Linked DNA regions of Lacrimispora indolis DSM 755. The protein of the gene in region 2 binds, or shares a complex with, the protein of the main gene of each other region. Links are inferred from orthologs where the notes say so. Each region holds a gene or a part of one and is shown on either strand. Other genes may lie near its edges.

Region 1 (12,419 bases), 850 kb from region 2 along the record:
TTTCTTTTCTCCCCTTGCAACTTTACTTTCTTCTCCAAAGTCTCCTAATTTTAAAACCTCCTGGTAAGCAGTCCCAACATGGTTCCCAATAATAACCTGAAACTGCCCCCCTTGCTTTACCACTCCCATAACACCGTCAATGGCTTTGACTGCCCCTTCATTTGCCTTGCTTTCATCCTTTAAGACAAATCTCAAACGGGTCATACAGTGGGTAAGACTGGAAATATTATCAACTCCCCCAATATTTTCCACAATCGCTTTTGATACAACCGCATAATCTCTTGCCATTTCTTCATTCCTCTCTTATCAATTGATGAATACACATAGTTTTTTGCTGATTGTGATTATACTGTTTATCAGATCTATTGTCATCAGTTCTAAGGCGTAAAAAAACAAGTGACAACGTTTCTCACTTGTTTTTTTCACGTAACAGTATGTTTTTTAATATGCAAATTTCCTAATTTAAAGTATTGTCCGATCCTTCGGAAGTATACCGGTACAGCTTTTTCCCCAGCCGTTCCACAATGCTCATGGCAGGCATTTGAGTAGTAATGTCGTAAACCTTTAACCGCATATAAGTCACATAGTAAGCTATATTGTAGTCCGATAATTTCGCCACAGTGCAGTTTTCAGTATTGGTCACACTGAAGATCTGACAATTTTGTTCCTTAAAACGGATCACATGTCCAATGGTATCGTTAGACTCCCCTGAAACCGAAAATACAATGACCAGGGCATTTTCAAAAAACTTGCTTTCTGTGGGATAATGGGGTTCATCGATATAAAGGCAGAACTTACCCATGCTGGAAAAATACCTTGCCCCATATTTCGCCACAATTCCGGACATGCCGCTGCCCACAAAGATCACATGATTGGCGCGGACAATAACTTCCGTCATCATATCCAGCTTTTTCTCAAATTCTTCCGATGTGGTTTTCTTTAGAAAGTCAATGACTTCCGTCACATCATCCGTTGCATGCAATTCCTTTCCCTTATCAAAATGCTGCTTCAGCCTTATCTTAAACTCTGCATAGCCGTTACAATCCATTTTCTTACAAAAACGCAAAACCGTAGAAGTGGAAACATGGGCTTCCAAAGCCAGTTCCCTGATTCTCATATACTTCACTTTATCATAGTTTTTCGTTACATAATGATATACTTCCATTTCCAGATCATTCAGTGACTTAACCTGCTCCACACGAAACATCCCTGTGCCCCCTTCTATGAAATGCCTGCTCTACTCTTGTCCATGCCGCCGTCCTCCCCAATAGGTATGATTCACATTTTCCCCTTATCCGGCTGACCAGGAACAAACTTTTTCACTTAACTATATCACTCTGCATAAAAAAGAACAAGCATTTGCGCAATGCTTGCAACAGAAAACCCCGGCACGCAACAGCCGGGAATGGACGGAAAAGCAGATGATGCCGTGTCTGTATACGATAAAGCCTGTTTAGGCCTGATTCTGGAACTGACTCATATACAGCTTTTCATAAAATCCCTTTTTTGATATTAATTCCTCATGGGTTCCCTGTTCAATAATGGTTCCGTTATTCATAACAAGGATCAGATCTGCATTTCTGATGGTAGAAAGACGGTGAGCAATTACAAAGCTGGTTCTGCCCTTCATGATATTTTTCATAGCCGTCTGAAGCATTAGCTCAAGTCTGGTATCCACGGAGCTTGTCGCCTCATCAAGGATTAAAATAGCCGGGTCGGCAAGGAACGCCCTCGCTATGGTTAAAAGCTGTTTCTCACCCACAGATACGTTTGAGGATTCTTCATTTAATATCATATTGTAGCCATCTGGCTGTGTTTTGATAAAATGATTTACGTTTGCAGTTTTTGCAGCATTTTCTATCTCCTGCCGGGCCGCATCCCCTTTCCCGTATTTTATATTATCGGCTATGGTTCCGTTAAACAGCCAGGTATCCTGCAGTACCATACCAAAGATCGAACGAAGGTCATCCCGCCTCATATCCTTAATTTTTACGCCGTCAACCTTGATGGCACCTTCATTTACGTCATAGAAACGCATTAAGAGGTTGATCAGCGTGGTTTTTCCTGCGCCGGTGGGTCCGACGATCGCCACCATTTGGCCGCTTTTCACGTTAATATTCAGATGCTCAATGAGCATTTTATCTTCGGTGTACCCAAAGGATACATCTTCAAAGACTACATTTCCCTGCAAATCATCTATTTTTACCGGATTGGAAGCTTCCGGTACTTCTTCCGGTTCAGAAAGAAACTCAAATACTCTTGCCGATGCTGCCATGGCAGATTGAATGGAGGCGGACAATTGTGCCACCTGCTCCAATGGTTCATTTAACTGCCACATATAGCGGATAAATGCCTGCAGCTGTCCTACTGTTATGGCACCTGTAATTGCAAATATGGCACCTAATATGCAAACAGCTACAATTCCTAAATAAGTAATGAATGAAATCAGGGGTGACATCAGCCCGGAAATAAACTGTGCCTTAAATCCGTTTTCACAAAGATTATTATTAATCTCCTTAAACTGCTCTATGGAATCTTCTTGCTTTCCATATAGCTTGATTTCGGTCAATCCTGTGTATCTTTCCTGAATATAGCCGTTTAAGTCACCAAGAGCCACCTGCTGCCTCTCAAACATAGCAGAAGAGCGGTTCATAATAAATTTCATGATCAAAGCGCTTCCAGGTATGAGCAAAACGGCTACAGCACCCATAATGGGATTAATATAAAACATTAATACTGTTGCCAAAATAACGGATAGGAATGCACTTAATATTCTTGACAAACTCTGCTGCAGAGCATTTGACATGGTATCAATATCATTTGAAATGATGCTGAGAATATCTCCCACTGTCCGTTTATCAAAATAGCTGATCGGCAGCTTTGTGATCTTTTTTTGCACATCGTTTCTCAAATCACGCATTGTGTTTTGAATGCCATTTGTTAAAAAATATTGAGAACCAAAGTTGCTAAGTATGTTTCCTATATAAATGGCCAGCAACAGCTTTAAGATTTTTATAACATAGGAAAAGCTGATGGAGGCTCCGGGAACTTTGTTGGCGATATTTACAACATCATCCTTCAGCCTTGTTGTAATCAAACCTTCCACCATCGGTGCCGCTGATAAAAATGCGGAGTAGCCTATGGTAAGGAGAATTGCGGCTATAAAAAATTTTAGGTATGGTTTTATATATGGATATAATTTTTTCATCGCTCCAATTCCTCCTTTGTTAATTGTGAATCTGCAATCTCATAATATACTTTGCATGACTTTAATAATTCTTTATGGGTCCCCATTCCAACCACTTCGCCTTCATTGAGCACTATGATTTTGTCCGAATTCATGATTGTACTGATTCTTTGGGCAACAATGAATACAACGGATTCTTTTGTTTCTTTCTTAAGTGCTGTACGCAAAGAAGCATCTGTTTTATAGTCAAGAGCAGAAAAACTGTCGTCAAAAATGTAAATTTCAGGCTTTCTGACCAATGCTCTTGCAATGGAAATCCTCTGTTTTTGGCCTCCTGAAACATTCTTTGCACCTTCGCTGATATATTCCTGCAAATGATCCGGCTTATTCTCAATGAACTCCTTTGCCTGTGCCACTTCAATTGCATGATCGATTTCTTCCGGTGTGGCATTGGGATTGCCGAATTTAAGATTTTCTTCTATGGTTCCTTTAAATAAAAATGCTTTTTGAGGGATGAAACCAATTTTCTGACGGAGCGCCTTTAAATCATAGTTACGTATATCCGCACCATCAATTTTAATAGATCCCCTTGTCACATCATAAAATCTTGGAATCAAATTAATTAATGTACTCTTTCCGCTGCCTGTACTGCCGATAAATGCAACGGTTTCTCCCTTGTTGGCAGTAAACGATACATCCTTTATCACTGGAAGCTCCCCATCCGGATACTGAAACGTAACATGGTCAAATTCCACCATACCTTTATTTTCAGCTGTAATACCCTTGAAGGGGCTTTTCACCAATGGCTCCTCAACTAATAATTCCTGAATACGGTTTGCAGACACCTGCGCTCTGGGGTACATTACAAATACCATGGAAAACAGCATAATTGAAAACATTGCATGAAACTGATACTCTAAGAAAGCAACCAACTGTCCAACCTGTAAGGTGCCATTATCAATCATTACACTTGATATCCAAAACACCGCCATCATCGCAAGGTGCAGCAAGAAGAAAAAGGCCGGCTGTGTAAATGACATAATTTTAAATAACTTCTTGGAATTGGATGCATATTCGTCATTGGTTTCTGCAAAACGCGCTGACTCATACTCACTTTTTCGAAAGGCTCTGATTACGCGGACCCCTGTTAAACTTTCTCTTGATATCCGGTTCAACCGGTCCATACCTTTTTGCTGCTTCTCGGAAAGGGGATTGGTCAGCTTGGCAATGATAATAACGCCTGCCACGATAAACGGAAGGCTTCCTCCGATAACCATGGAAAGATTGATACTTGTTCTGATGGTCATAAAAACACTGATAAAAATCATGACTGGTGCCAAAAGTGCAGTCCGAAACAACAGATTGGAAAACAACATTAACTGAAACGCATCATTCGTGGTTCGTGTAATCATGGAAGATACGCCGAATTTATTGTATTCTGTATGGGAGAATCTCTGCGACTGGGCAAACACATCATTTCTGATATCACGAATCATATAAGTAGAAATTCTTGATGAAGCGTAAGTCAATAAAATGGTCCCTGCACCTCCAAGGATACAGACAATCAGCATGATTCCGCCCATGTTCTTAATATAAGCTATATCGCCTTTCCCTATTCCATTATCAATCATCCACGCCATGACTGTGGGTATTCCCAGCTGCACCGCTACAAAGCTAAAGATTCCTATGATGTTTAAGAAAATTAGCTTGGGATATCTTTTTAAATATTTTAACATTAATTGCATAACAAAACTCCTTTCATTTTACTGAATAAAACCCAAATAATTTCAGCCATATTCCTTGACAGGAACAGGCTGCCTGACTATTATAAACTATAAGGTTGTCTTATAGTCAAGAAGAAAACAGCAAGATAAAATATAAAATTAAAGCCTTTGATACGGACGCAAACAGGAGGCCCGTAAAAGGCAGCACAGAATGAGGTGATTTTATGTCAGAAAATAAAAACGAATATTTAACAACAGGAGAATTTGCAAAAATCTGCGGAATCCCCAAACATATCTTATTTTATTATGATCAGATAGAGCTTTTCCAGCCTGAAATCACAAAGGAGAATGGCTACCGCTATTACTCCTTCCGGCAATTTGATACTTTTTCCATTATTTCTGCATTAAAAAGGCTGGGAATGCCATTAAAAGAAATTAAAAAATACATGGATGAAAGAAACCCTGCTAATTTAATTGATTTATTGGAACAAAAGTCAAATGAAGTGGCTAAAGAAATTATAAAATTAAAAAATACGAAACATGGGATAGATTTTCTTAAGGATTTAACTGAAAATGCCTTATCCGCAGAATACAATATCATTAAGCCCGCTTATCACAAAAGCATGAAGGCTCTATGCAGTACCCATATGGATAATGGCAAAGACGATTCTTATTCAAACTTTCTTACAGAATTGATCGCATTCCGAAATGACAGCAATGCAAGCATGATTGACTTTCTGGGAGGATCACTTACCATTGATAATATCCGGGAAAAAAGATTTGACAGCTTTTCTTATTTGTATACAAAAACAAACAATGTTGATAAGAAAAAAAACACTCTGGTGCGAAAGGAAGGCTGGTATCTTCAGGTTTACTATAAGGGGAGTTATCGAAATATCAATGAAATGTATGAAAAGATAATGCAGTACGCAAATGAACATCAGATAAAGCTTGGAAAGAATGCTTATGAGGAATATCTTATCTTTGAGATCGGTACAAAAAACAGAGATGATTATGTTACATTAATATTGGTTGAAATTGATGGGGAACCACAGGAGCATTAAATAAACAGAGTCAGAACGTATGGCGGTACTCTTATTTTCTGACTCTGTATTATTATTTTGAAAATTATAAAATCTTAAGGATACCATTAAGCAAATTAAGTTTACCGGATTAAAGCCTGCGGAGCTTTCAACCTTTCTTTGAGAGACAATATATTGCGTTCAATCTGCCTTATAACTTTTATAAACTCTTCGTCACTTTTTCCAGTGGGATCATCCAACCCCCAATCTTCCCTGTATTTACAGGGTAAATAAGGACATTCAACATTGCAGCCCATGGTGATAACAACATCAACGGGAGGGATTTCTGAAAGCAGTTTTGAACGCTGCGTTTTTTCCATGTCAATCCCATACAGCTGTATCATCAGCCGGACAGCATCCTGGTTAATATGTGGTTTAGTTTCTGTTCCCGCAGAATAGCTTTCAAAGATATTATCCGCCAGCCGTTTGCCAAAAGCCTCTGCAATCTGCGAACGGCAGGAGTTATGCACACATATAAAAGCAACCTTTATCATGGTATTTTTTCTCCCTATTATAACTCCAGCAGTTTCTTACCCCTGATTTCATCCCCACATCATCTGTTGTTTGCTCCCCCTCTGTTGTAAACGATCCAGCCTTTATTTTTCAGGAAACCAATGACGGGTTTTATTGGCAAACCTTACCAATAGAAGCATAACCGGCACCTCTGTCAGCACACCCACTATGGTTGTAAGCGCTGCCGGAGAAGTGGCGCCAAATAGTGAGATGGCAACTGCCACTGCAAGTTCGAAAAAGTTGGAGGCACCGATCATCCCGGCCGGAGCTGCAATGGTATGGGGCAGCTTTAACCATTTCGATGCAAGATACGCGATGAAGAAAATCAAAAAGGTCTGAAGGATCAACGGAACCGCAATCAAAACGATATGCAGGGGATTTTCCAATATGACATTGCCCTGGAACGAAAATATGATGACCAACGTCAGAAGCAGTCCGATTATGGTTATATGATTAAACCTGGGGAGAAACTGATTTTCAAAGTATTTCTTTCCCTTATTTCTAATTATCAGCGTCCTTGTCAGAATACCTCCTGCAAGGGGAATCACTACAAACAGCACCACAGATAAAAACAAAGTGTCCCACGGCACGGCAACACCGCCGACACCCAGTAAAAAGGCGACAATCGGTGTAAAGGCGATCAGGATTATAAGATCATTGGTGGCAACCTGCACCACCGTATAGGCCGGGTTTCCTTTGGTTAAATGGCTCCATACAAATACCATCGCAGTGCATGGGGCTGCCCCAAGAAGTACCGCACCTGCCAGATATTCCTTTGCTAATTCAGCAGGAATGATTGTTTTAAATACGACATAAAAGAAAAATGCTGCGATCCCATACATGGTAAACGGTTTAATCAGCCAATTGGTCACCCATGTTACAAAAAGCCCCTTTGGATTCTTTCCGACATTTTTAATGCTGGTAAAATCCACCTTCATCATCATCGGATAAATCATAAGCCAGATCAGAACCGCAATCGGAAGGGAAATTTGGGCATATTCAAACTTCCCTAAAAACATAGGAATCCCCGGCAGGTATTTTCCCACCAGGATTCCCGCTGCCATGCAAAGCAGAACCCAAAGGGTCAGATACTTTTCGAAAAATCCTATATTATATTTACTCATTCCCATCACATCCTTTGCAGCCTGCGGAATCTTTACAGATGCAGCTTTCCTTGTCGGATGTAATATTGCAGAAAAACTGTTTTGTTTTGCTGATGGTATCTTCATCCAATGAGTAGTACGTCCATTTTCCCTCGTTCCTTCCCTTCACAAGCCCGCAGTCACACAGGATCTTCATATGGTGGGAAAGTGTAGATTGGGACATCTCAAATTTCTCCAAAATCATGCAGGCACAAAGCTCGCCGCAAGACAGCATGTCGACAATCATGGCTCTTTTCGGGTCGCCCAACGCCTTAAATACCTTTGTATATTCCTCATAGCTTTCCATATTAACACCTCACATCTATAAACTTCGATTTGATTATTATATACATCAAATCGAAAAATGTCAATATGATTTTTCAATTATAAGAATAACATCAAAAATCCCGCTTCATCTGCTCCACATAAAGGGACTTATTATCAACTGCACGCATTGTAGCTAATATCCCATCTAAATGATCATACTCATGCTGTAACAGCTCCGAAAGATCACCTTCCAAATACATTTTCTGTGGATTAAAATTCTCATCAAAATAAGAAATTTCTGCACGCTTATAACGTTCTACTTTAACTGTCAGACCTGGAAAAGACATGCAATCATCTAACAATGTATATTTTTCATCATCGGGAAAAGACATCACCGGATTTATAATAATATAGGGTTTATCCGTAAACATGTACAGCAATCGCTTCTTAATTCCTATCTGTGGTGCCGCAACCGCACGGCCCGCTCCATATATTTCCCTATAATCCATAAGAGTGTCATGTAAGTCCTGCACCCACTCCGTCAAAGAATTAATCTCTGCTTTCGTAACTTCTTCACTCATTTCATATAGTTGGGGATTTCCAAGTTTCAATATTTCTCGCACCATCGCTTTTGTCCTCTCTTTTTTCGTTAAATCTATGCCCAGCAAATTTCTGTTTCCATACATTAGCTAATCCAAAGGATTATGTAAACTAAATCGATATATGCACTTTTCCGATTCTCCGCTTAATCTCATATCACTTTGATCTGGCAATTGAGCTACTTCTTCTATGGTGTCCCCTGTATTCTTTGTCTATGTAATAACCAATATTGCCTCCATAGTACACTTTTTCGTTGTGACCAATACGTAAATCGCAGCCCCCCATTTTGGTGCCAAATTTATCACAGATATCAAAGTGATATGTTGGAAGCCAATCTTTATCTGTATTGCCTTCAACAGTTTTTTCTAACTTGAGAAATATTTCATCACTTCTAAGAAAGTCTGTATCTATAAACATAATTGGTTCCTCCCTAAACAAACATTTCAATCAGTTTATCTAAATATTCCAATACACTCCATTAGGTAATTTACATAGATAACCAGAATATTTTTCTTTCACCCTTCCCGTATCTAAATCTCTGATTATGACATTTTCATGATATTCCGGGTCTTCATACCATTCAGAAAAATACAAATTATCTCCATCACGGAATAATAATCCTTCTGTTTCTCCTATCTCTATTTTTTTATTCTCCGGCCAGACAATCTCATAAATTCCGTTGTTCCCATCCCGGCAAAGCATGAGGGGAGAGACTTTTAACATAAGATTATAACAATCTTCCACAATCCCCAAAGGAAGTTCTTTTATCATTTCAAGTCTTTGACTATCTGGAAAATAGCTGTATATCTGTATTTTTTGTTCGTTAAAATCCACACCTGAAAAATATAATATCCCCTTGTCCCAGATCGGCTGATCAATATAAACATTTTCCCTCTGCACAAATGGACTGTAAACAGTTCCCTCCGGATAATGAATCAAATGACAGACCATGCCAGAAAATACTTCTCCGGATTTAACTGTTTCTTCAGCCTCATATAAATCGCAAAAGCAACTATTGCTGTCTTTGCAGAAATACCATTCCATGGTACCATCTACCGGTTCCGGATATGAGTCCGATACTCCCTTGATTTTTATGATATTCATTCCGTATCCCCCTTTTTGATTTCTATTTATTTGATCATAACAAAGATTAAGTAAAAAATACAGCACTGAATATTTTTGACTTATATTCAATGCTTATTTAAAATTGATTTTTTCTACAGCTAAAGCAGAATGATACACCATTCTTCAATAGAAATCCAAGTTTAATTACTTCGACTTACTATACCACACACATCTGATCAAAATGCCAATAAATATTAAAAAAGACCCCACACTCTCATGTGAAGTCTCCCTTATCATGAAATTCTCTTCCCGGCTGAAAGACAGCCAAAAAAAAAGGATTTATTCCATAGTATAAGGCTCCTGCTCGCCAAAGTATATCAGGGTGGGTTTTCTTTTTGTTGCAGTGCCATTTCTATGTATTACTTACAAACTGTAATAATGAACGTAAGCAATGCAAGCAGAAACATACCAAAGGTCATCAAGTCCTTAAAGTCATATTTCATAAGCATCACTCTAATTCTATAAAGAATGAGATCAACACACCCTGTACACGATTGTTCCATGGCAGTATTTTACCATATTCTTCCTGACGTGACAACTCATGTCATTATCATATGCTCTTCGCACTTTACGCTCTGTTCATTAACTCTGCCTTCAAAAAAAGACCCTACACTTTCATGCAGAGTCTTCCTATAAACATCTGAAGTTTAAGATTATTCCATAGTATAAGGCATCAGAGCGATATGTCTTGCTCTCTTAATTGCAACGGTAAGCGCTCTCTGATGCTTTGCGCAGTTACCTGTAATACGTCTTGGAAGGATTTTTCCTCTTTCAGACACATATCTTTTTAATTTATTTACATCTTTGTAATCAATAACGCCATTCTTCTCTCCGCAGAATACGCATACTTTTTTTCTTCTGCGCATGCCGCCTCTTCTGATCTTAGCGCCATCAGCTTTATCATTCTTATTATATGCCATTGGTACTACCTCCTGTTAGATTTAGTTGAATGGAAGTCCTTCGTCTTCGACTCCATCCGGAATATTCATAAATCCATCGCCGATCGCACTGGAGGGTGCTGGTCTGGAAACCGGCTGATAACCGCCGCCTTCTCCGGACGCTCCGCCCTTGCTGTCTGCGAATTCCTGATCTTCTACAACGATATCAGTTGTATAAACCTTAACGCCTTCTTTATTCGTATAACTTCCAGTCTGGATCCTTCCGGAAATCAGTACTCTCATGCCCTGACGGAAATACTTCTCCGCAAATTCTCCTGCTCTGTCAAATGCAACGCAATTGATAAAATCAGCAGTCTGCTCATTGCCGTCCTGATTTCTGCGGCTTCTGCGATCAACTGCAAGGGTATACCTTGCAATCGCCATAGCACGCTCTCCCTGGGAATATCTTACTTCTGGATCACGGGTCAATCTGCCCATAAGGATTACTCTGTTCATACGATCACGCTTTCTTTATCTATTATGCCTCTTGTCTAACGCATAAGTATCTGATGACCGGCTCCATAATGCGAATGTGTGCTTCCAACTCGTTGGGAGTTGTGGAATCGCCATCAAATTTGATGAAGTAGTAGAATCCTTCTTTCATTTTCTGAATCTCGTAAGCTAATCTCTTCTTACCCCATTCATCAACGTTGGTTACAGCGCCGCCGAAACGAGTGATATAACCCGTAACTTTTTCCATGGCTGCTGCTCTCTCTTCATCTTCGAGCTTTACGTTCAGAACAACGGCTAACTCATATTTGTTCATGCTTGTTACCTCCTTGTGGTCTCTGGCCCCTGATTTCAGTTTCAGGAGCAAGGAATCTATATGTCACGGATTAATATTATACAGGAAACATTTGATAAAAGCAAGTCCTTTTCCCAATTTCCCGGACCTTTTCCTTTGTTTTTTCGCCATTTTATGCCTTTGGCTGGCCATCCTTGCCTTTCAGTCCTCTGGTGTTCTTTTCCACCAGCTTCCTTGAAACCATGACCTGATGGCCGCATCCCATGCATTTTAAGCGAAAATCCGCGCCAACCCTTAAAATTTCCCACTCCTGGCTTCCGCAGGGATGCTGCTTTTTGAGTTTTACAATATCTCCAACCTCGTAATTCATATCAATCACCTGCCCCTGACCTCTTTCACAAACATCTCTTGCTCTCTGCTATTTTAAAATGGAATCGATCTTTCCCAATTCTTCCTGTGTGAATTTTAAGTTATCAAGGCAGGCCGCACTGTCTTCTAACTGTTTTACACTGCTGGCTCCGATGAGAACGGAAGTCACGGCTTTTTCCCGAAGAACCCAGGAAAGGGCCATCCGGGCCAGCGTCTGCCCGCGCCCCAGGGCCAGTTCATTTAACTGCCTGATCTGATCCAGCTTTTCATCTGACAAATAGCGGCCGCCAATGGTGGTTCCCTGCTTTGAAGCCCTGGAACCCTGCGGAATGCCCTTTAAATACTTGTCAGTCAGCGCTCCCTGAGCCAGAGGACTGTAGCAGATGCAGCCTACGCCGTTTTCAAGAAGCGTATCAAACAGGCCTTCTTCTGCCCCTCTCTCAAACATGTTGTATCTTGGCTGTTCAATCAGACAGGGAACTCCCATATTTTTTAACAAAAGAACCGCTTCCCTTGCCTCACGATCCCCATAATTGGAGATTCCCACATAAAGGGCCTTTCCCTGTTTCACGATGTCAGCCAATGCTCCCATGGTTTCCTCAAGCGGTGTCTCCGGATCCGGCCTGTGATGGTAGAAAATGTCAGCATAATCCAGCCCCATCCGCTTTAAGCTCTGGTCCAGGCTGGCCATTAAGTACTTTCTGGAACCCCAGTTTCCATAAGGTCC
Region 2 (12,193 bases):
GCTCCCGCCCTTGTCACTGTCTTTAAATACCCGATGGCTCCTTCCGGAAGTCCGCAGGATATTCCTGCTTCCATGAGCCGGTCAAGGAGTCTGCCGGTTACCTTACTTGCCCTTTCATGAGGAGCGATCACAATGGGATTGCCCGACTTAACGGCTGTCAGTACGTTGTAAATCGCCGTAGAAACCGGACTCACTGCCGGTGTCAGGGCAGCAATCACGCCCACAGGAACGCCTACTTTCATAGTTTTTGACCGGGAGTCTTCTTCCAGGATGCCGACGCACCTCATATCCTTTAAGCGCTCCGGAAGAAAATTGCAGACAAAGGTATTTTTCACGTACTTATCCTGGTAACGTCCATATCCGGTTTCTTCTGCGGACATGACCGCCAGTTCCTCTGCCAGTTCCTTTGCTGCCGCCGCAAGGGTGCCGGTAATGAGATCAAGCTTTTCCTGAGGAAAGGTAAGCATGGTCTTTCTGGCTTCCCGTGCACCTTCCATTAAAATCCTTGCCTCCTGTATGGAGAGCAAGTCTTTATCTACAAAACTCATTTCCTATTCTCCCTTCATCCGGGATGCCTGCTATTCCTGTACCGGAGCAGTTATTAAGGCATATCGTCTGATAATTTTTTCAAGGTGGGGATGAGGTCTTGGAATCACGATTGAGCTGTAAACTTCCGCTCCCATATCCTTTACCGCCTTGATACCGGCTTCCACAGCCGTTTTGCAGGCTCCTACGTCTCCCCGTACCAGAACAGAAATATAACCGGAAGCTACATTTTCATAACCCACCAGTTCCACATCTGCCGCCTTGCACATTGCATCAGCCGCTTCGAGAACAAATACCAGACCAAATGTTTCTATCGCACCTATGGCTTCATATCTTTCCATATCCTGTTTTCCTTTCTCTATGCGTCAATATCGTGCACGGACACAATGTCTCCGACCTCTTTGATCGGCCTTGGCATCACGTTTTTTGCAGTCATCTTGCCGATGGCTGCCGCCGCTTCTGCACCTGCATCTACAGAGGAGCGTACTGCTGCCACATCACCCTTTACCATGATGGTCACCAGGGTGGAACCTACGTTTTCATAGGAAATCAATTCTACATCCGCTGCCTTAAGCATTTTGTCTGCAGCTTCCAGTGCCGGAACCAGTCCGACAGTCTCTACAAGCCCTAACGCTTCATCTCCGTAATATCTCACCTTTGTAAACCTCCTCTTTTTATTTGCGGTATTTCTTATCCACGTATTTGTCAACCGCGCTTCTTCCGTCATCGTTAATTTCATAACACATACGCAGTTCTCCGTTCTGATCCAGATCATAGCCGCATAAGCTGACCATGCCATTTGCCTCTAAAGACATGACATGATCCAGATAACGATCCTTGGTAAACTGGCGTTCTCCGCCGTAAAGAGGTTTTAATGCCTCCATGATCTGGCCGATATCCGCATTTTTTACCCCATACAAATAATTTAAAACTGCTGTTCTTGCAGGTAATAACATTTCTTTATTCCCCTTTCCTGAATAAATCCAGCGGATTCATGGTTACCAGAATCGCACCGAACACGATTACAATAGAGCCGATTACAATCGTAGGGGTCACTGCCTGTCCTAAAAACAGGATACAGAAGAAAACTCCCCAGAACGCATAGGTTACATTTAAGGACATTCCCACGGCACAGCCGACAGTGGAGTTGCTCTTATACCAGCAGAGGAATGACACTGCGGCACTTAAGCCGGATACTGCAAGCCAGATTGCCGGAATTCCTGCAAAAAGTGTTCCGCCCAGAAGTCCCATTCCTCCAACGATAGGCAGGATCACGAATAAATCCACAACACCGGAAATCAGCTGGCGTAAGTTAACTGCCACATCAGTGTCAATCATGGCGCCGCCGTAAGTGGCAAATACGCCTTCTAAAGCCCAGCAGATTGCCGCAATAAAGGAGAATATAATTCCCAGTGTAAAGTTGTCACTGCCTTCCGGCTTTGTCCAGTTGATGATGATGGCACCGGCTACGCATACCAGCATACCCAGCATAACTCTCTTGGTAATTTTCTGTTTTAGGAAGATCCATGCAAAAATGGCTCCGAACAAGCTGCATAATGCGGAAATCGGAATCGCATAGGCACCGGCCATTGCAAGGCCTACCAGATACGCGCCATTTGCTATGGGACCGCCAAGAAGGGATCCGATGACGATCATTTTACCAGGGAATGTATGAAGACTTCTTCCCATCTCACGGATACGGCCGCTTTTTGCATTATAAACAGTCAGCCAAATTCCTGCGAAAAGATCGTTTAAGCCGGAGCACACATATGGTCCTGCCAAAAGTCCTGCCGCACTGACAAGGGGTTCATAATATCCGGCCACCAGCACAAGTACGGTATAGATTCCGTATGTAAGTCCGGATAATGCACCGGTTGTCATTCCGGTCGTCCTGAATTTTTTGTTAACTGCTGCCATTTGTGCATCCGCGGATGCAGATGTCATTCCTTGGTTACTCATTATTTATTCTCCTTCTTGTCTTTTGGAAGAATGATTTCAACCTCTGCGTGAGGACGAGGGATTACATGAACGGAAACCAGTTCTCCAACTCTCTGGGCAGCTGCCGCGCCTGCATCGGTAGCTGCCTTTACAGCACCTACATCGCCTCTTACCATAACGGTAACAAGACCGCCGCCTACAAATTCTTTTCCTACCAGAGTTACGTTTGCTGCCTTCACCATTGCATCTGCAGCTTCAATAGAACCGATCAGGCCCTTTGTTTCGATCATTCCTAATGCATCAAATTTCATTGCTTACTTCCTCCTTTTTCATGAGCAGTTCAAATGGGTCCACGGATACTAAAACCGCGCCCAGAATGATAATAATGGAACCAATGATTATGGTCGGGGTCACAGGCTGTTTTAAAAACAGGATACAAAACAGCACACCCCAGAATGCGTAGGTAATATTCAGTGACATTCCCATGGCACAGCCAACCGTGCTGTTGGATTTATACCAGCACAAATAGGATACTGCGGCACAAAATCCGGCGATCACCAGCCACAAAACCGGTGGCAGGGAAAAAAGAGTGCCTTTTAAAAGTCCCATTCCTCCTGCAATCGGCAAAATAACAAACAGATCCACAATACCTGATAAAAGCTGGCGGATGTTGATCACCACATCAGTATCCAGCATGGCACTTCCGTAAGCCGCGAACACGCCTTCCAAAGCCCAGCCTATGGCCGCAACAAAGGCGCAGATGATTCCAAGGGTAAAATTCGTGCTTCCTTCCGGCTTTACCCAGTTAATGACTATGGCTCCCACCACACAGATCACCATTCCAATGCCGACTCTGGGAACGATTTTCTGTTTTAAGAAAATCCTTGCAAACAACGCTCCAAAGAGAATGTACATGGCGGAGATTGGTATGGCATAGGCTCCTGCCATGGCCAGTCCCATCAGATAGGCACCGCTTGCTATGGGGCCGCCTACCAGAGAGCCGATCAGGATAATTTTTCCCGTGAACAGGCTTATGCTTCTTCCGATCTCCCGGATCCTTCCGGTCTTTACGTTATAAGCGGTCAGCCAGAGACCTGCAAATAAATCATTCAGGCCTGAGGTTACATAGGGAGCAGCAAACAATCCCACTGCCCCGGCAAGCGGCTTGTAATAACCTGCGATCAAAACGAATGTGGTATATAACCCATACATAAGTCCGGATACCAAGCCTGTTGATATGCCAATTGCTTTAAATTTTTTTCGTGCTTCTGTCATCTAAGTTTTCCTTCCCCATTTGAATACTGCACAAAATTCATGTTAGCCTGTTTCTCTGCTTTTTTCTTTACGTTCAGCTGAAAACGTTAGAAAACACATCACGCCAGTTAATGTTACTAATTTTACGGAATCGCTTTGTGTTTTTCTATGCATTTAGTATAGATCTTCCCCCTATGGGGAATGTCAACCGGTTTTTAAACTTTTTTATGCTCCAAATATTGGGAGCAGCTGCCACCTCCGGAAAAACAAAAGGGCTCCCCCGGTTCAGCGTCCTTTTAAAACGCCGTATCCGGGGAAGCCAGCCGATTCCATATGCTCCCTTAATCTCTGTATATGGGAACAATTACTTCTGAAACAAATTCAGCCGGATCTCTGGTGGTCCAGTAATCCACCACATACCGTTCAAAGCTTTCTTTCCCACATTTATAACCTCGTTTAGCCGCCCAGTTAAGTATTTTCTCATACTCTTCATCAATTGATTCATGCTTACCGATATGATAAACCGATGCAGCCATAAATCCTCCAAAAGTCTGCCTGTTTAAACAGTCCTTGCATGGATGAATTGCCTGCTGCATGATCCTGGCGCGGCTGCACCTGCCTGCCATCTTTTCTTCAAATGATTCGAATTTTAAAATTACCGGCCCTGTAATTTCATTCTCAGCCGATTCTAAGTGATTGGTCCACTCTATGTTAATAATGGATTCCATGTAATTGTAGCCAAAGTCCTGCTCCATACCGCAGTAGGTCACCGGCTGTATATACTTTACGGAAACTTCATTCACATCATTTTGGAGCACCAGCTTGGCTTCCTGTATCAGCTCATACCAGTCCTTAACCGCAATATAGCTGTTATGGATCTGCTGCTCCTGAAGGCATAGCTGGTCAATCTTATTGCGGAAATTCTGTTCCAGATAATAATAAGTATTGCCTTCCACCAGCCCTTCCATCTCTTCCAGCTTAAATCCCATTTGTTTGTAGTATTTTACCACCGGAACAGTCAGAAGCGTCTCTTTGTTATAATACCGATAGCTGTTTTCCTTGCAGATCATATCAGGGGATATGATCCCGATTTTATCATAAAATCTCAAGGCTTTTGTAGATATGTTGCAGATCTTACTGACTTCCCCAATTGAATACAGTTTTTTTTCTTCCATTGAAACCCCCATAAGCATATGCTTTGTCTAAGTGTTCATTGTTCATTACCGTTTTATTTATGAGTCTTCTTGTACTGATTAACTTAGTATAATCCTTCCTGTATAGGGGAATGTCAACAACTACTTATGTAATCTATATTATACGAAAATGATTGCATCGGAAAGCAGTAAAAATCTGGAACAAGGAGTATGCAGCCACGGCGGAGTGCATTTTATGAATAAAAAAGACCACCGGCCTTTCCGATTATCCGGATGACCCGTGGTCTGCTCCTGCCTTTTTATCTTAACTTCTCAATCATTTCCAATACTTCTTTCTTGGATTTCACTCCAACAGAAGTGGCTGCTGCCTTTCCATCCTTAAAAATCACAAGAGTAGGAATGCTCATAACCCTAAACTGCCCTGCCAGATCCGGCTGCTGGTCTACGTCCACCTTTCCAACCTTTACGTCAGGAATATTTCCTTCTGCAATTTCGTCGATTACAGGTGCAAACATCTTACATGGGCCGCACCAGGTCGCCCAGAAATCCACCAGCGCAATGCCGCTGCTCTTTACCACTTCTGTTTCAAAATTCTCCTGTGTCAATGTTAATACTGCCATATCATGTTCCTCCTTCTTAACCTGCTCTTTGTGTATTCACAAACAGCACCATTTATTCATTATTCACAGCATTCCCCTGTTTCCAGGAAATGCCGCTGCGTCATATCATGAACAGTTCATCCTCTGCAATGATCCCCAGCTGCGGTCCTCTTTTATAGTTTTATCATTATTGCCTTAAATATCCCCGTTTTTTGAATCATTGCCTATAGGATAACTGTAACTTTGTAAGTTTCAGTACCTTTACTGTTATTATAAAAGTTACAGTTGTATTTGTCAATAGATTTTTTTATTTACTTATAAAAGTCAAGGCCCAGCTGTCCGGTTCTTCTAAGGAACTCATCCTTGACCTCCTGCAGTCCCTCACCGGCTGATTCTCCCCCGGTACCGGACAGTTTCCCGTATTCCAATACCTCAGAAGAAATTTTACCGCCTTCATAACCTCCGCTTAACTCCAGTCCAAGCCGGAATCTTCCATTATAATATGTGATGTTTAGTTCCGGTATCTGGAAAGACCTCTTCCCTTCCTCGCCATTGCCGAAATAAACCCTTGTGCTCACACTTAGCTCCCGCTCATGAAGCGTGATCTTTCCTTCCATCCACAGCCCTTCATGAGACTCCAGTAAAAGGCTCATATCAGCCAGGCCCTCCACCCGGACCCGGGTTATATGTAACTGTTTATCAATGGTAAATAAAATTTCCTGTGCTTCTCCCTGGGTTTTCCGCTCTTTCAGCATCCGGCCCCATTCCTTCATATCTTTACCAGGGCCGTCTTCCAGCAGTTCTCCCATTTCGCTTATATAAGCATCAAACAGATCGGAAGAGACCAATGCCTTAATGGTCACGCCATTCTTATCCCTTCCCATAAATTCTATACGGCTGCAGTTCATCATTTGGATGGTATCTTTTTTTAAGGTTTCCAGCCGGTCCTTTCGCTGTTTCCTCTCTTCCGGGACAATGGAAAATCCCACAACCTTTTTTAATGCTTCCTGGCTGGTCCTTACGGATGTCCTGGTAATCCCCGGAACGGTGAGCACGGCATTTTCCCTGTCAGCCCAATAATGGACCCCATCCCTTATGGCCCCCAGAAAATACACGTCAAGGCTTCCCTGGGCAAAGGTATTTTCCTCATCCCTTTGCTCCTTCCAGGAGATTCCAAATCCTCCCGGAAGCACCAGCACCGAATGGCCATTCCATACCACTTCATCAGCCACCAGCTTTAAAGAATCCTCGTCAGCCCCTTCTCCCTTGGGATCCCTGCCCCATAAGCCCATAAGACGTCCTCTGGTCTGCAGCACCGACCGTGTCAGATAGAACCTGGCATAATACTCAGGAAGGCAGCGCCATGCTAAAGCTCCAAACACAAGGAAAAGCAGGATCCCCGCACCAATACACCCAAGCCAGCCTCTGATTCCCAGGGGTCTTTTTTTCTGTCCGGCCTTACATAATTCCTGTCTGGCTGAGTTTTTCTTCAAAAAATTCATTCAGCTTTAACACCTTCTTCCGCAATACGATCCCAATCAGCAATGATATGGGAATATAGACCAGCACGTTTTGGAGGTCTTTCCAATAGGCACCCTCATAAATTCCTCCCACGCACTCCCTCATGGCATTGATGAGATGAGTAAAGGGAAGCAGAGGATTGATAATCTGGAAAAACCGGGGAGTCACCTGTATGGGGAAGGTGCCGCCGGAGCCTGCCACCTGAATGACCATAAAGACCACCACAATCGCTTTTCCCACATCTCCAAAGGAGACCGTCATGGAATAAATGATATTGGTGAATATGATGCTTGCGATCACGGCTGCCAGCACAAATTTCCCTGGATAAAGGCACTGGATCTTCAGCATATACAAATCTCCCAGGGCCACCACCAGCGCCTGGGCAATTCCAAACAGCATGAAGGTAAGATACCTTCCAAAATAAGTCTCATACAGCTTAAGTCCCTGCGACCTGCTCTCTTCCACCCTGCATTTTACCAGTGCGACTAAAATAAGCCCTCCCACCCAAATGGCCAGGACCGTATAAAAGGGAGCCATGGCAGAACCATAATTCTCTACCGGATAAATCTTATTGGTAACCATATCCGCAGGCATCATCAGAAAGTCACTGAGCTGCTCCGGGTCATTCTTCATAATGTCCATGATCTTATTCAGCTGCTTGTTATCTGCCAGCTTGTTTACACCGTCGATCATATCATCCACCCGTTTCTGGCTCCTGTTCATCAGGCTGACAGCGCTGTCCAAAGCCTGGATCAGGCTCTGGGAGGAGGCAGTCACGCTGTTCAGGGTGGTATCGATCTCTCCCACCATGCTTCCGATACTGTCCAATGCTCCTGCAGTGGTTCCCAGAGCATCATAGCTCTTATCAAGGCTGTCTTTTAAGGGAATCTCCACCTTGCCGTTATAAAAATCAAGAATATCTGATATGGAATTGTAAACCGTATCAAGAGAATCTCCAATATCTTTTTTCATGGTATCGGGCAGCCTTTTTGTCTGTTTTACAGTCTGCTGGGCGGTCTGAAGCTTTTTGACCAGATCCTGCTGCTGTTTCACGGTATCTGTCAGCTGCTGCTGAAGGGCCGTTATCTCTTTTAAAGGAATGGGAAGCTTCTGGTTAATCTCTCCTAAAATCCTGTTTATGCTATTGCACTGGCTGATGCTTCCTGCCACCAGATTTTCCATGGCTTTCAATGCATCCAAAGCCCCGTCTGCAGAGGTATCCGTAAGCCTGCCGATCACCTGGAAGGATTCGTACACTGATTCTTCTATCTGCATGATCTGATCCAGAGTATCCTTAAGCCCTCCGGTCATTGTATCGGAAAAGCCTCTGGAGGAGTCGATGAGGGTTTTTGCGCTTTCAGCCGTTTTTCCGCCTGAGCCGATCATTTTACTCACATCCGGAAGAGTTCCCTTTATACCGTCATTTAAGCTGTTCACCGTGCGAAGGGTGGACTGCAGCATGGTGATGGTATCCACAAGCTGATTCAAATCTTCCTTTACCTCTGTAAGAGAGCTGACCGCATCGTTTCTGTCTGTTTCCTTATCAATGCTCCAGTCGTCTGAATATTTGTTCAGGAGCTTTCCAACCACCTTTGAGGTGGAATTGATAAATGTCTCATTGATCTGCTGCTGTACGCTTTCCACTCCTTTGCCGGTGATCTTTGTGGCAATGGCATTTTTCTTCTCATTTACATAATACTGAAGCACCGGGCGTTCAATGTGAGAGGTGAGAACGCTGGAAATTTTCCGGCTGAAATCTTCCGGAACGACCACAGCAGCATAATATTTCCCTGATTCCACTCCATCGATGGCCTCTTCCCTGCTGACAAACTGCCAGCCGATCTGTTCATTCTTTCTAAGCTCATCCAGGATCATTTCACCGATATTAATAGAAGAATCATCAATATCCGTGTCAAATATATTGTCAATGGAGGCCCCTTCATCCTGGTTCACAACCGCAACCTTAAGACCTTTTGTATTGGCATAAGGGTCCCAGCTTGCAGCGATGTTAAACCATGCATATAAGGCCGGAATCAGCATAAGTCCCAGCGAGATGATAATTGCAACCGGATTAAGTGCAATGCGCTTTAAATCCCCGGCAAAAATTTTTATTATGTTCTTAACATGTATCATGTGTGCCTCCTTGGTATGTGGGCTATGAAATTTTGCATTTCCGTATTATAATATTTTCCCGCACCAAATGCAATGCCTGATTCCCAATATTTTACAAATGGAGAAAAAAAGCTGTTAAGTGATTCTTTGCATCAGAATGCATACGGTCACTTAACAGCTTGCCACATTTAGAAACAAAAATATTTTTTCAGGGCGTTCCAGCCTGCATACCCATCTTAAGCTCTTCCACAATGGAAACACCCGCAGTAGACCCGATCCGGCTGACCCCAAGGTCTATCATCTTTAAAGCAGTATCTAAGGTCCTTACGCCTCCTGCCGCCTTAATCTTAATTTCATCCCCTACCATGCGCTTCATCAGAGCCACGTCTTCAAAGGAAGCCCCGGCCGTTCCAAAACCGGTGGAGGTCTTGATGAAATCAGGGCGCACATTCAGGGCGATCCTGCACAATTCTTCTTTCTCCTGATCTGTCAAATAGCAGTTTTCAAAAATCACCTTTGATATCACTTTGTTTTTTCTGCACACTTCTGTGATCTCTGCCATTTCCTTTTCAATAAAACCGTAATTCCTTTCCTTAAGCTCCGTAATATTGATCACGTAATCGATCTCATCGGAGCCGTTTAAAATGGCGGTCTTTGTTTCATTTACCTTATCTTCTATGGTCGTCTGGCCCAAAGGAAACCCAATGGCAGCGCCCACATGGACAGGGCTGCCTTTTAGCAGCTTCCGGCAGCGGACCACCTGAGCCGGGTTGATGGCTACCATTTTAAAACCATATTCCATGCTTTCCTTACAAAGCTTTACAAAATCCTCATGAGAGGCCCAGGCTCTCAGCTGGGTGTGGTCAAAATAAGAGGCCAGCTCCTTTGGACTGATCTGAATCTTCCCCATAAATCGCCTCCTTTACAGCTTTAATCATCGTCATCCTGATTCTCATAATTTTCCGTCTTACATGCGGCAGTATCCTTCATCTTCTTTAACAGAGGATGCTGTTTCCATCTGTTTAAGGCTGTGGTGGCCTGATAGGCAAGGATCTGGAAAAACGGAAGAAAGCACAGCGGGGTCAATAATTCCGGAAGCTCAAAAGAAAGATTTAAGATCCCTTCTCCGGTGCATCCAGGCTGATTGGTTATTAAAAATGCCCTGTCGGTCACCTCTCTGCATGCTTTAAAAATGGTCTGGATCCGGCTGCTGCTGTTTCCTCCGTCAATGAGAAATACCGTATAACCAGGGGTCATCTGAAGATTGGGTCCATGAAGGAATTCCTCCGATTCATAAGCAGTGGAAGGGATTTTTACGGTTTCACCCAGCTTTAAAGCTCCTTCTAAAGCCGTGCCGTAATTGGCGCCGCATCCGCAGACATATGCGTTTGTCATGGAAGTGAATTCTTTATAATGATCTTCGAAGAATTTCATGGTTTCCTTTTGAACTGTCTCATGGATTTGTGCCGCCTTTTCCATATCCCGGCATACTGCCTCTGCTTCTTCCTCCTTCATCAAACCTTTTCTTACAGCAGCCTCAAGGGTAAACAGCATCAGAAACAGTGCAAAGGAGGTCACACCCTTTGTCACATATCCTACGGTCTCCACCCCCACTCCATAATCGATCAGCACATCCGCATAATCCTTCATATCACTGGAGATACTTCCCGTAATTCCTATGGAAGCACGTCCCTGCTCACGGATCATCTTTAAGGCATCAATGGAATTGGTGCTGTATCCGCTTTGAGATACTACAAAAACAAAATCCTTGTCACTAAAATCGTGTTCGCTGCAAAGAAAGGTAAAGGGAGATACGATCTTTACTTCCGACTTTAAATACTTTCTCATAAACTGGCGGGCGCAGTAGGAGCCATTATAGGAGGAGCCGGAAGCTACGATCCAGATGCTTTCGTAATCCCCTTTTTCATATTCTGCAAGCAGCGGGGCTGTCAGCTCTTTCCGGTTTTTCACATTTTTAAGTATTACCTCAGGGGACTCTTCCACATACGTCATCATTGTTTCTTTCATAGTTTCATTCATTTTGTTACCGCTCCTTTTTTTATTTAGTAAAAATGAGACCAAACGCGTTTTGTGCAATAATTATATCATATCCTTAAGTATAGTCAATAATGTATTAAAAACATACAAATATTTGTAATTACATATTGACAAACTTTACCCATGAGACTATGATTTGTTTATACATTGTTTATACTTTTTTTATAAAAAGGAGTGGAAAAATAAAAAAGAGCACAAAATACCAGAGGGGATACAAAATTTAAAAAGGAGTGACAAACATATGCCCAACATTCTATTAACAAGAATCGACAACAGGCTGGTACATGGTCAGGTGGGATGCTCCTGGGTGGGAGCCATCGGCTGTAACCTGATCGTTGTGGCGGACGACGAAGCTGCAGGTGACCCGGTCCAGCAATCTCTGATGAAAATGACCGCGGATTCTACCGGAGTAGGGATCCGGTTCTTCACCCTTCAAAAAACCATTGAAGTCATTCATAAAGCAGCACCAAGCCAGAAAATATTTATTGTGGTGCGAAATCCCCAGGCTGCCAGAGTCTTAATCGAGGGCGGGGTTCCCATTGATAAGCTCTGCATCGGCAACATGCATGTGGCTCCCGGAAAAAAGGTGTCAAATGAACCTCATGTGTATCTGGGAGAACAGGACTTAGAGGACTTGAGGATGATTCGTGGAAAGGGGATTGATGTGTATATCCAGATCGCTCCCGGGGATAAAAAGCATGATTTTGAGGTAAAGTAAACACATTTGTTCATGGAAATTGAGAAGGAAAAATATGGGCAATCATGATGAAAACCGCAGGAACCACCTGCGGTTCAATAATAAAAGGAGGGTTTAATATGCAAATCACTTTAATCCAGGGGATTTTGCTGGCTTTACTGGCTTTTATCTGTGCCTGTGATGCCTGCTGGGAAGCCTTTTTCTGGTTCCGTCCCATTGTTGTCGCCTTCTTCGCCGGAATCATCCTGGGCGATGTGCAGGTCGGCTTAGCCGCCGGTGCCGTTGCAGAGCTTTCTTATCTTGGTCTGCTTACC

The links.
Region 1: the proteins of trxA (region 2) and K401_RS0107245 are in contact, whole or in part, in an NMR structure (PDB 2IPA), measured with the Bacillus subtilis proteins. The link is inferred for Lacrimispora indolis DSM 755 from one-to-one orthologs.

What each region holds. Positions count from the first base shown.
Region 1 is NZ_AZUI01000001.1:1,519,369-1,531,787, forward strand. The notes cover bases 4,783-7,714. They hold K401_RS0107245 (arsenate reductase ArsC), read right to left. Parts: upstream 6,488-7,714; coding sequence 6,077-6,487; downstream 4,783-6,076. Other genes in these bases: K401_RS0107235 (ABC transporter ATP-binding protein), read right to left, coding at 4,783-4,932; K401_RS0107240 (MerR family transcriptional regulator), read left to right, coding at 5,136-5,975; arsB (ACR3 family arsenite efflux transporter), read right to left, coding at 6,590-7,630; K401_RS0107255 (ArsR/SmtB family transcription factor), read right to left, coding at 7,623-7,714. In the rest of the region: ascF (PTS cellobiose/arbutin/salicin transporter subunit IIBC), read right to left, coding at 1-288; K401_RS0107225 (MurR/RpiR family transcriptional regulator), read right to left, coding at 458-1,207; K401_RS0107230 (ABC transporter ATP-binding protein), read right to left, coding at 1,454-3,208; more of K401_RS0107235, read right to left, coding at 3,205-4,782; more of K401_RS0107255, read right to left, coding at 7,715-7,955; K401_RS0107260 (peptide deformylase), read right to left, coding at 8,047-8,541; K401_RS0107265 (hypothetical protein), read right to left, coding at 8,672-8,932; K401_RS0107270 (hypothetical protein), read right to left, coding at 8,972-9,619; rpsR (30S ribosomal protein S18), read right to left, coding at 10,294-10,560; K401_RS0107280 (single-stranded DNA-binding protein), read right to left, coding at 10,582-11,034; rpsF (30S ribosomal protein S6), read right to left, coding at 11,057-11,344; K401_RS0107290 (DUF951 domain-containing protein), read right to left, coding at 11,496-11,693; K401_RS0107295 (aldo/keto reductase), read right to left, coding at 11,742-12,419. UniProt on the Bacillus subtilis protein: Catalyzes the reduction of arsenate [As(V)] to arsenite [As(III)]. In vitro, can dephosphorylate para-nitrophenyl phosphate (pNPP).
Region 2 is NZ_AZUI01000001.1:2,371,978-2,384,170, reverse strand. What follows is about bases 3,853-6,558. They hold trxA (thioredoxin), read right to left. Parts: upstream 5,513-6,558; coding sequence 5,192-5,512; downstream 3,853-5,191. Other genes in these bases: K401_RS0111465 (hypothetical protein), read right to left, coding at 5,803-6,558; K401_RS0111475 (MerR family transcriptional regulator), read right to left, coding at 4,080-4,913. Outside these bases: K401_RS0111510 (aldehyde dehydrogenase family protein), read right to left, coding at 1-548; K401_RS0111505 (BMC domain-containing protein), read right to left, coding at 579-887; K401_RS0111500 (BMC domain-containing protein), read right to left, coding at 905-1,201; K401_RS0111495 (hypothetical protein), read right to left, coding at 1,221-1,502; K401_RS0111490 (DMT family transporter), read right to left, coding at 1,507-2,505; ethanolamine utilization microcompartment protein EutM, read right to left, coding at 2,505-2,795; K401_RS0111480 (DMT family transporter), read right to left, coding at 2,785-3,759; more of K401_RS0111465, read right to left, coding at 6,559-6,993; K401_RS0111460 (YhgE/Pip domain-containing protein), read right to left, coding at 6,950-9,145; deoC (deoxyribose-phosphate aldolase), read right to left, coding at 9,333-10,034; K401_RS0111450 (SIS domain-containing protein), read right to left, coding at 10,055-11,164; agaB (PTS galactosamine transporter subunit IIB), read left to right, coding at 11,424-11,900; K401_RS0111440 (PTS sugar transporter subunit IIC), read left to right, coding at 11,999-12,193. UniProt on the Bacillus subtilis protein: Participates in various redox reactions through the reversible oxidation of its active center dithiol to a disulfide and catalyzes dithiol-disulfide exchange reactions.